One region of the Paenibacillus sp. IHBB 10380 genome, then DNA from elsewhere that is predicted to be linked to it. Evidence: riboswitches for the same ligand, from Rfam matches in the RefSeq annotation. Region 1 holds a riboswitch; the other holds the start of a gene.
The links. Region 1 has a riboswitch for cyclic di-AMP ahead of UB51_RS22595 (C40 family peptidase). Riboswitches for the same ligand answer to the same signal wherever they lie in the genome.
Positions count from the first base shown of each region.

Region 1 (5,812 bases):
AAGAGGAAATTACTTTTGTTTCTTTGATTTAATTCCTAGTAGTTGATTCTATATCGATGCTAAGAAGGCATGTATGAATGAATGAATCGTTAAGAGAATATACTGTCAGAAGGTTATTTCAGTAATCGTCGAACGAACTTAAGTTAGATTGAAGTTAGTCGGAAGAGGAGGAAATAAACATGGCATATATGAAGGAAGACATTGAAGTATATCTAAGTAAATTAGATGGATGGGAGTTGGAGGAGGAGCGGTGGCTTGTACGCAAATACGTTTTCTCGAGTTTTATGAAGGGAATCGCATTTGTGGACGAAGTTGCGACCATATCCGAAGCGTTTGATCATCATCCATTAATTCATATTGACTATACCACAGTCATGTTACGTCTCACCTCTTGGAGTGAAGGGGCGCTGACTGCTCTCGATTTCAAAGCTGCGCAACAATATAATGAATCTTTTGAGAAAATGTGTGGTAGTGAAAGAGTGAGAGAAGAAGGCAAGCAGAGGAAAAGATAGTTAAATATCAGAAACGGGCATCATTCCTATTGGAGTGATGCCCGTTTCTGATATGCTGTCAACGATTTACTTTTTCTCAGATAACCAAAGGGCGACGTTAGCAATTTCTTCATCTTTTAATTGACCTTTAAAAGCCGGCATAATTCCGCTACCTTTGGAAACGATGTTATAAATCTGTTCCGCCGACATTGTAGCCCCAATGTTCTGTAAGTTCGGTCCTACTGCACCCTCTAGTTGATCGCCATGACAGCTGATACAGTTGGCTTTAACCAGTGTTTCAGCAGCTCCAGCATCTAAGGTAACTGCGGGCATACTTGGTTTTTCTTCTTCCGCTACTTCTTCTTTACCTGGCAATGTAAACATAAGTACCAGGGCTATTGTACACGCTGCGAAAAACAAACCGCTCATGATCCATTTTTGCATAATTATTCGTCCCTTTCTATTTAAGCTAATGTACTTATTATAACGGAACAAACTCTTAGAGCATAGCATTTGTGACAAAAAATAAACAAATATATTGTTAATTTTATCAAAAAACTCACAGAGTAGTGCTATTTATCATATGATTAGGTGTTATCTTGCTGATAGACCATACAGTAGAAGTCTTTATTACCATCAGGAGTAAGTCGTTCGTAACAATCAGTAATGATGAAGTTGGATTTGGCATAGGCTTGAATAGCGCGTTTATTCCAAGTAAGTACTTCTAGATCTATTTCATTCTGGGGCTCTCGTAACAATGCCGTATGAACAATGGATTGCACAAAAGATTTACCCCTTCCTTGGCCACACAAATCAGGGTGCATACAGATGCCTAAACGCGTTACTCCCTCTAATGGAAAGAACTGTGCAAATCCACATAACTCCCCAGACTTGTTCATAACGGATACATATTGAGCTGTTCTGAGAAGAGGGTCCCCGAACTCAATACCAAGCTTCTCCATTTGTTCCCAAGGCATCCAACCATATATGTTGTAAGGTGGGGCGAACTTCCAATCACAAATAGCTTGGGCATGGCTTATCTCCATAGGAAGAACAATGAAATCTTCATCTTTATTGCTCATGTTAGGCTCTCCTTTGCTCTCAGATAAATTTGGTTATCATCGTTGAAACACATGTGATATGTATTTACGGGAAGTAGGTGCTTAGTTCTCAAATAGCAGGATAATAAAGAGTAAGCTCAATCAAAGTATGCAATGATAAGCATTAAAAGATGCACATATGAGAAGACACAAAAAACCCGAGAGTTGAGATTCGGTAAAAATCTCAACTCTCGGGCGGTAAGGTCAAATGAATGATTTAATCAATCGCAACGGCTTCATATGTATCAGTACTCATAATTCTCTTGGCACCGATGTAGCGGGAAACGTAGTAGCTTTCGCTAAGTGAGTTAATAATTACACCATTAGAAGAAGAGGCATGTGCGAATTTACCATCACCAACATAAATTCCAACGTGTGAAACGCCTTTTCCACTCGTGTTAAAGAATACTAGATCGCCTTCACGTAAATCACTACGATCTACAGCAGTACCCATACCGAATTGTGAACCAGATTGATGTGGCAAATTGATACCTAGTTTCTCAAAAATATACATTGTAAATCCGGAGCAATCGAAGCCGCTTGTGCTGACCCCGCCGTTTTTATAACTGGTTCCAAGTGTTGGAGCAATCGCTGTATCCATTTTAGAGTCTGCGAAAGCGCTTCCTGTTCCAATAGTAAATAATAAGGCCAAACCCATAAATGAAGATACTAATTTCTTATTCAACAATATGATTCCTCCTGGTGCCTGCGAGGTTAGCTTAAGGATTCGGTTGAAGGTCCCCTATGATCCCTTTGATGCAAGATCAATTCACCCACTACTGGTTCCCCCGCTTCCCGACTTTACGGGAATTCGGCTGATTGGTTAACGCTATATTGATAGAACGTATACATCAATAATAAGTTGTTACAACACTTATTACAAAGTTGTTACTAAAAACTAACTGGGACTATTGTAACAAAGGATTAATAGTTTGGCAATTGTTTCTATCAATAATATTAAAAAAAATTATGGATTAGTTAAAAAAAATGAAACCTTTTTGTGATTTATTACGTCTATAGTATGAAATAAAAGAAAAACCCACTCATAAGATTTCGGCAAAAATCTTATGAGCAGGCTATGAGCAGGCTTAGTTATAAAGATTTAGTTATACGCGGTAGCTTGATACTTAGCTGTACTCATCACACGTTTAGCGCCAACGTAGCGTTTGGAGTAATAGCTTTCATTGAGAGAGCTAACGATCACCCCACGTGAAGTAGATGCATGTGCGAATTTACCATTACCAACAAATATCCCAACATGGGATACACCATTTCCAAAGGTATTAAAGAAGACAAGGTCTCCAGGTCTCATCGCATTACGTGACACAGAATCACCTATCTGATACTGTGATGAGGACTGACGAGGAAGAGTGACACCTAGTTTTTGAAATACGTATTTGGTAAATCCAGAGCAGTCAAATCCATTGGTGGATGTTCCAGCGGTCTTGTAACTAACCCCGATAGTAGGATGAATAACTGAGTCCAGTTTCGAGTCTGCAAATACGCTTCCAGTTCCAATGGTTAGTGCAAGTGCCACGCTCAGTGCTACGGCGGATAATTTCTTCTTCAATACATATTCCCCTTCCAATGCCTGCGAGGTTAGCTTAAGGATTCGGTTGAAGGTCCCCTATGATCCCTCTAATGCGAGATCAATTCACCCATATCATGGTTCCCCCGCTCCCTGGTGCCAAGGAATTTGGCTTTTATCGTGCACCTGAAAGTGACAGTCGTATACAATAATAATGTCGTAAAGATTACAAAGTTGTTACTAAAAACTAACTGGGATTATTTTAACAGAGGATGTATGGTTTTGCAAACGTTTAAAGCAAAGTATACAGGAAAAACCCCGCCCTTTTTCTCAAAAATGGGTGGGGTTTTTCCTGTATCAAGGCATTACAGTGATGACAAAAATTTAATAATTTATTTTATGAAGATTTGAACCTCTTGGTATACCATAAGTCAAACTGTGCTGTGATCCCCCATAATTTAAACAGACAGGATATGAAATGATAAGCTTGTTGAACAATAAGGCCAAGTAATCCAGTCCACCAAAGGGACACACCCGTGAATAGGCTGAACAGTAACAAGCAACTAAGCCCTAGAATGAGTGAAATACCCATAACAGACATCACATAACGAAGACATATCATCATGGAGGAGAGGATCCCTGCGAGGCCTGTTGCGCCAAATTGCATGTAGAGAATCAATTGATGGATGATATAACGGTATACATACCAAGCGAGAACATATGGCACAGTTTGTAGCCATATAGAAGGAGATATAACTGCTGTGAGTGCCATATTATATAATTTTGGAATGAGCCAATAAGCTGGAGCTAATACAAGTCCGATCTCTATCCAATATAGCAGCGTCATTGGTTTCCAGAGTTTACGTATACCCTCAAAAAAGAAAAGTCCTCGTTCTCCTAATCTTTCTTGATGAAGACCATAAATAATTCCTGCATGAATAAGTGGGGTAACAATCATGCGTAATAGTAGCACAGCTAACAACATCCATAGAAAGGAGTGGACGGTCTGACTGTTTGTTAAACTTAATTGTCCTTCTACATAGAAGAGAATCTGACTTAACTCATTCGGAGGTGGGTCAGGATAGCGTAGGAATAAAGGGACAACGGCTGATTTAACCAAACGGTATAGAAAGTACCCACTGAGTAACTGGTATAGAAATAGAATGATAACAACGTAGAATTGGTCTTTGACACTTTTCCAGCCATTTGAAATATTGATCCTCACCGGCACTCACCTCACCATGACAGACTTCCAAGCCATGTTTCCAATAGCTTGGTTATGCTTATATTTAAGCGGGATACAATCTTGTGATCGTTATCTACCTTCATATAATTGTTGATATGGTTATTCTCAAGTACAAGAGTGTATTCAGGATCTATCATCGCCCATGCCAGAGGAGATTTGTACTGTAGCTTGAACTGAATCCGATCGCCATTCCCTTTCCATACTTTATGGATAGAGTGACCATCAGCAAAGCGAAAAAGGATGGGTATATTGGGGTACAGTCCATCTTGTCGATCTACGGTGACGACGGATTCATAGAGGGGCCCCTGGGCGCTCTTTTTCTGTTGTACAGTAATCTGGTTTATGGCGAAATCGGTCATTTGGCTGCCATATACGTATTGATTGAAATAGGATTGCCATGAAGTATGAGTAACCTGCTCCACGACTTTTTGGAAGTCCAGCGTTGTAGGATGAGCGAAACGGTATTTTATACTGTATGTCTTCATAATTTTGCCCATTGTTTGAGTCCCTACTTGCTGCTCAATTCCTTTCAATATAAGCTTACCGCGGTAATAGGCATTCTGGGCATAGTGCTCCTGAGATCCATATTTCCATGCCTCTTGGTTGAGTGGAGCGGGAGAAGAGATAACGGCTGCTTGAATGGCAAGGTTAGGAATGACCCCATACTCCTGTTCCATGAGTTTATCTTCCACATAAGATGTGAATCCTTCATCTAGCCAAGCTTCTTCGAACTCGTTGTTTGCAATCATTCCATAGAAATATTGATGACCAATTTCGTGGATGACTGTTCGCTCCAATTCATAACCAGGAGAGTCATTCTTGGCCCCGAAGGCCGTAACTAGTGTTGGATATTCCATGCCTCCTGCTCCGTTACCGGCTTCAGGTGGGACTACAATGGATAAGGTTGAATATGGATAAGACCCATACCATTTACTGAAATATTTCAGAGCAGCCTCAGCCGCATAGAAGTACCTCTCCTTCATATCCTCATGGGCAGGATCTAAGTATAATTTAATACGCACACCTGCAACCTCTGGAGAGGAGAAAGGTTTCTCAGCAACAATGAAATTAGGCGAAGCTGACCAAGCGAAATCATGTACATCATCAGCATAGAATTGATAAACTTTCATGTTATCTTTGAGTTTAGCTGTTTGGGTTGGAAATCCAGTAGCGGCGACGATGTAATTTTTGGGTACATGGATTTTTACATTGTAGATACCAAAATCTGCGTAGAACTCAGAGTTACCGTGGTATTGATGAAGATTCCAACCTTCCGTAACCCGTCCACGCGTACCTTGAGGTTCATATACGCTGATCTTAGGGAACCATTGTCCTGCCATAACGAAGTCATCCGCTATTCCCATACGCGCGAATATTTTAGGCAGCTTTACTTCGAAATTTAAATTGAGCGTGATGCTCTCGCCACCCTTGACGGGTCTTGGCAGAC
Region 1 covers NZ_CP010976.1:4,975,328-4,981,139, forward strand. Annotated here, with positions in the region: gene UB51_RS22570 (hypothetical protein) at 1-32, shown strand, start outside; gene UB51_RS22575 (4a-hydroxytetrahydrobiopterin dehydratase) at 180-512, shown strand; gene UB51_RS22580 (c-type cytochrome) at 579-935, opposite strand; gene UB51_RS22585 (GNAT family N-acetyltransferase) at 1,079-1,573, opposite strand; gene UB51_RS22590 (C40 family peptidase) at 1,809-2,276, opposite strand; cyclic di-AMP (ydaO/yuaA leader) riboswitch at 2,280-2,418, opposite strand; gene UB51_RS22595 (C40 family peptidase) at 2,694-3,161, opposite strand; cyclic di-AMP (ydaO/yuaA leader) riboswitch at 3,165-3,303, opposite strand; gene UB51_RS22605 (hypothetical protein) at 3,517-4,344, opposite strand; gene UB51_RS22610 (M1 family metallopeptidase) at 4,356-5,812, opposite strand, start outside.

Region 2 (5,812 bases), 2.6 Mb from region 1:
GAGTGCATGGGACCTGAAAATGAGAATTGATTACTCTTCCATTTTTTAACATTCAATGCTTCGAACTGGCTCCTAAAGGGAGCCAGTTTTTCATCTGCGAACTCATAATTCCCATTGTTTTGAAGAAATCTAGCCTTCACATTATCCTTAAGCGACAGGTCAAGAATTTGGACGATCAAATTACGAATATGCTCATCATACACAGGACACATCAACTCAATACGTCTAGTCAAATTTCGTGTCATCCAATCTGCGCTAGAAATCCATATTTCGGGATTGCCACCGTTCTCGAAATAATATATTCTCGTATGTTCGAGAAATCGGTCTACAATACTCCGAACTGTAATTCGCTCACTTAAATTAGGAACTCCGGGACGAAGACAGCATACCCCACGTATAATCAGATCAATTTGAACACCAGCTTGCGATGCGCCACACAGTTCGTCAATCATTTCCTGATTAGATAATGAGTTCATCTTCGCAATAATTTTTGCAGGCCTTCCTGCTGCTGCGTGCTTGGATTCTCTCTGCATAAGCATGGAGAGGCTATTACTCATGTTAGACGGTGCTACTGTTATGGCATCCCATTCATGATTGGTTGAGTAGCCTGTAATTTGATTAAATAATTCAGAAGCGTCCAGACCGATAAGATGATTGGATGTAAACAGACTTAAATCCGTGTATACCTTAGCGGTACTGTCATTATAATTTCCTGTACCTACATGCACATATCTACGTAATTCACTGCCTTCCTGACGGACGACGAGTGTGACTTTGGCGTGCGTTTTTAGACCCACTAAACCATATACGACATGACAGCCTGATTTCTCAAGTTTGCGTGCCCATGCGATATTCCGTTCTTCATCGAATCTCGCCCTTAGCTCCACTACGACGGTAACCTGCTTGCCTGATTCAGCAGCGAAGGCTAGAGCTTGAATCAAGGGAGAGTTACCGCTCACACGATACAGGGTCATCTTGATTGCCATGACATGCTCATCCTCAGAAGCTTGAATAATGAAATCGGTCACCGAGTCGAAAGATTCATAAGGATGATACACAAGCACATCACGTTCGTGTAACACTTCGAAAAAGTCTTCATTCTCGTCGAATTCCAGCGGATACACAGGTTCGATCGGTGCATAACTTAATTTGGGATACCCCTTCAAAGATCCCGCGAAATTACGGAGAAAGCTTAGATCTAAAGGACCTTCAATATCAAATATGAAATCAGTGATTTCGAATTCTGTTTGTAATTGACTTAGTGCATAAGGATGTATCCCTTTTTGAACCTCCACCCGGACTGGAGCTCCCCATCTTCGTTTACGGAGTTCTTTTTCGATCTCCTCCAGCAAGTCTTCCGCACCTTCCTCATCTATCGTGAGATCGGAATTACGAGTGATTCGGAACTCGTGAACAGCGACAGGCTCATATCCACTGAACAAGGTATGAATATGCTGTTTAATAACCTCTTCTATAAAAATAAACTGGCGCTTCTTGCTGTTTGTACGATGGGGAAGTGGAATACATCTAGCAAGGTTAGATGGAATTTGTAAGATTGCGAAATAGGGATCCTCTTCCAAGCTATCCTTTCGATTAAGCACAACGGACAAATATACATACTGGCTGTGAACGAGCGGGAAAGGTCGGCTCTGGTCAACTGCCATGGGTGTTAACACAGGGAAAATAATATCTTGATAATAATGTTCCATGGCCTGTTTCTGGGCGATATTCAAATCTTCATAGCTAGAAAAAACAATGCCTTCTTTGTTTAATTGTCTAGAAATATCACGAAAAGTTCGGTATTGCTCGCTAATCATTTTGGATATCCGTTTCATTAGGCGTTTGTATAATCCTGAAGGGGTGTAACCTGTAAAATCCTTCTTGGTATAACCTGCCCTAATCTGATCTTGAATACCTGCGACTCGAACACTCATGAACTCATCTAAGTTAGTGGATACGATAGCTAGAAATTTAGCTCTTTCCAGAAGCGGATGATCAGCATCCTGTGCTTCTTGAAGAACACGCCAGTTAAATTCAACCCAGCTTAAATCACGGTTTAAGTAGACGGACGTTGTTGTGCGGTTTATCGTTTTTAGGTCTTCCATCATAGTGCCTCCAACAGGTTCATTCATATGTTTTTTTTAGTATCTATATTATTCTACTATATTTTGGTATCACAATTGTAAAATCAATGTTAAATATGATTAACGCTGTGTAAAGTACTCCTTTTAGTGTATGAAATAGTCACTTCAAAAATAATAAAAATCATAAAAACATCAAAATGGTAACAATTTCATGTGTAATAGTTACAAAGTTGTGATATATTCATACATGCCAAAACTTTTTGATTACAAAAAAGTGTGGGGGACTTATTGATGGAGCATAGGACGATGATACATCGTTACCTGTATCCTTGGGGTGAATCGCGCATAGTGCGTGTAGGGTAAACTTCCTTACCCAAACCCGACAACTAACTCCGCAGGCATATAAGGAGGAAATATGAAGAAATTTAATACAATCAAAATTATGACAGCCATTATAGGCATTACACTAGCTGTGCAAGCCGCTCCGGTTCATGCGGATAAGATTCATGTTGCAACCGATGGAGATACTTTTTATAGTGTTGCTAGGGAATACGGTGTAGACATGAATAAAGTGATTAAAGCCAATCCTAAGGTGAGTGCCACGAATATTTATGGAGGCATGAATCTCAACATTCCAACATCTACTCAGGCTGTTGCTTCTGCCGCGACTCCAATCACAGCGAAACAAGCTACTACAAATACAACAGGCGTTCTTAACGTCATACCCGAAGATCGTAAGGTTGAAGCATGGGGCAAAGTATTTAACTATTCTAAGACGATCGATGTGAAAGCATCTGCATATTCTGCTGCTGTAAGTGAGAATGGGAAGTGGGGCGCAGTTGATTATTTTGGTAATCCACTAGAACTTGGTACTATAGCTGTAGATCCAAGTATTATTCCTTTAGGTACGAAAGTGCTAGTAACGGGACATAGTCATTCAGGTCTTCCTAAACAAGCGTTTGTGGCTACAGCAAGAGACATTGGCTCTGCTATAAAAGGCCATCGAATTGATATTTTTATTCCCGGAAGCCAAGCTTCTGTACGTGATTTTGGATACCAGGAAATTGAGCTGTATCTCATTAAATAAAAACTTAATTCAGAAGAGCCTTTCTCGATCTTTCGAGAGGGTTCTTTTTACTTGTTCATCGGGATATGAAGCATCTCAGCCACGGTAACAAACGTATAGCCTTTATTTTTTAATGTCTCAATGATCTCAGGAAGAGCTTCAATGCTACCGTTTAGATTAGAACCTACTCCACCACCAGCATGCTGGAGAATAATAGAACCAGGACCTACAGAGGACAGTATGTTTTTCTTGACTTGTTCTTTGTCGAGACCTTTCCAATCTAAGGAATCTACGTTCCAGTTAATCACTTTATACCCGTTTTTTTTTGCCCATTTCAGCTGAGATTCTGTGATATCACCGTAGGGTGGTCTGATAAACCTAGGGCTGTATCCTGTAATATGTTTGATAATGTGTTCTGTTTTTAGAATCTGATCTTGAAAGCTATCGAACGATAGTTTACTGAATTGAGGGTGGTTATAAGAATGGTTACCTATAATATGGCCTTCTCGATTCATTCGAGCCACAATCCCTGGATACCGCTTTGCTCGTTCACCAATGACAAAAAAAGTTGCCTTCACATGGTACTTGGCTAACACATCCAACACTTTCCCTGTAAACCTTGGATCTGGAGCATCGTCAAAAGTAAGTGCGATTTGTTTGGTTCTTGCGCCCTTTGTTTTGATCGTCTCGGGGTATTTATGATATAGCTGTCCTAAGGATGATATTTTTTTATCTCTAGCTGACTTTTTATCACGATCAGAGTTTACAGGTACTGAAGTGGGAGGTCTTTCTTGTGATACAGTTGGCTCGGAAATATGTAAAGTCGGTTTTGCTAAAGTCACTTCGCACATAGAAAGAAGAAGAACTATACAAATAAATAACCTCCTAAGCATAAATGATGATCTCCTTTGTTATGTAAGTTTGGTAAGACAATATCTCTTTTGTTATTTCCTAAGGAGGCGTCAATTATGCTTATACATTTGAATAGGTCTTTATTTATTTCATAAAGTTAGATGATATAATAATAATTAGGGGGAGGTATTCAGTGAAGTTATTCTTGTTAGTGATCATTGCGTTCATTGTTGTACTGATCATGTCCTTCGTTGCGTTAAGAACTAGGAAATCGAGTGGGAATGTAATTAAGTTCCGGAAAAAGAATAGTAAGCAGGATTTGCAGAAATGTACCTATTGCAAAAAAAGAAACAAAATAACTTTCTATGCAAGTGATGATGGAACTGTAGTAGGTGTTTGTAAGGAATGTAGACCAAAGGCAGACTCCCGAGACATGCTTCCTATATAACGAGAACAACTTTATCAATCCCGATTGGCTCTAAGGAGACTAATCGGGATTTTTGTCTATCGAATACTTCATCCAGTAAAACAAAGAGACGAACGTATCTACTGAGGCCGTCTAATGACACCTATAGTGAAATAAGTCACAGACCACTCCTATAAGGATAAGGCATGTTTAAAAGAATGGATTGTTATTATGGGAGGTTCAATGATATGGGAAAGGTAGTATCTAACGTACAAGTAGCTGAACAAGTGTACTTGTTACGAGTAGAAGGCAATTATGAAGGCAGCATGGGACAATTCTATATGCTACGCGCGTGGGGGCACTATCCGCTACTCTCTAGACCCATTAGCATATTTAATAAAGATGATGAAAGTATAGAGTTTCTATATCAGGTTGTTGGTGAAGGAACGACACTCTTAGCTTCGTTGCGTCCTGAAGACACCATTCAATTGGATGGGCCTTATGGCAATGGTTTTCCTATTCCTGAGGGGCGAGTCGCTCTCATTGGTGGGGGGATTGGAATAGCACCCTTATATTACGTTGCACAGCAAATGACTCATACAGATATTTATCTCGGGTTCAGTAAAGAAGCTTATTTGCAGGATGCTTTTCGGGAAGTGACAAGTTCACTTCATATTAATGTCGGCGGATATATTGTCGACGATGTTGATTTCGAGCAGTATGACACGATTATGGCATGTGGGCCACACATGATGATGAGAGCTGTACAGACGAAATATCTTCAGTCCAATCGTCAAGCTAAGGTGTATATTTCGCTTGAGAATCGAATGGCATGTGGGATTGGTGCATGTCTTGTCTGTAGCGTCTCTTGCTTGGATGGTCGTAAAAAAGCATGTACAGATGGTCCAGTATTTGAAGCACAGGAGGTAACATTTCATGATTGATTTAACCTGCAGTGTTGCCGGGATATCGTTTAAGAATCCTATAGTCATGGCATCGGGTACTTTTGGTTTCGGGAGAGAGTACGGGAAGATTTACGACATTTCAAAGTTAGGTGGCATCAGTGGCAAGGGTCTTACCTTACATCCCAAAGCGGGCAACGAAGGATTACGTGTCTATGAGACACCGTCTGGAATGCTGAACAGCGTAGGGCTTGAGAATCCTGGTGTTCCATATTTTCTAGAGCATGAATGTAGTGAATGGGAGACGCTTGATACCGTAAGAATTGCTAATCTAGGCGGAAATACGTTGGATGACTATGTACAGGGGGCTATGTTGATTCAACAGGATCATGATCGAAGACAAACACTTGGTAGACAAGCAGTCGATATGATTGAACTGAATATTTCTTGTCCTAACGTCAAAGAAGGCGGTATAGCTTATGGAGTGAAAACTTCAGCAGCT
Region 2 covers NZ_CP010976.1:1,780,712-1,786,523, forward strand. Annotated here, with positions in the region: gene UB51_RS07600 (Ppx/GppA phosphatase family protein) at 1-49, shown strand, start outside; gene ppk1 (polyphosphate kinase 1) at 1-2,108, opposite strand, end outside; cyclic di-AMP (ydaO/yuaA leader) riboswitch at 2,323-2,500, shown strand; gene UB51_RS07610 (3D domain-containing protein) at 2,500-3,171, shown strand; gene UB51_RS07615 (polysaccharide deacetylase family protein) at 3,219-4,043, opposite strand; gene UB51_RS07620 (hypothetical protein) at 4,196-4,450, shown strand; gene UB51_RS07625 (dihydroorotate dehydrogenase electron transfer subunit) at 4,657-5,352, shown strand; gene UB51_RS07630 (dihydroorotate dehydrogenase) at 5,345-5,812, shown strand, end outside.
Region 2: linked by a shared signal. The riboswitch ahead of UB51_RS07610 (3D domain-containing protein) and the one ahead of UB51_RS22595 (C40 family peptidase) in region 1 are both predicted to bind cyclic di-AMP.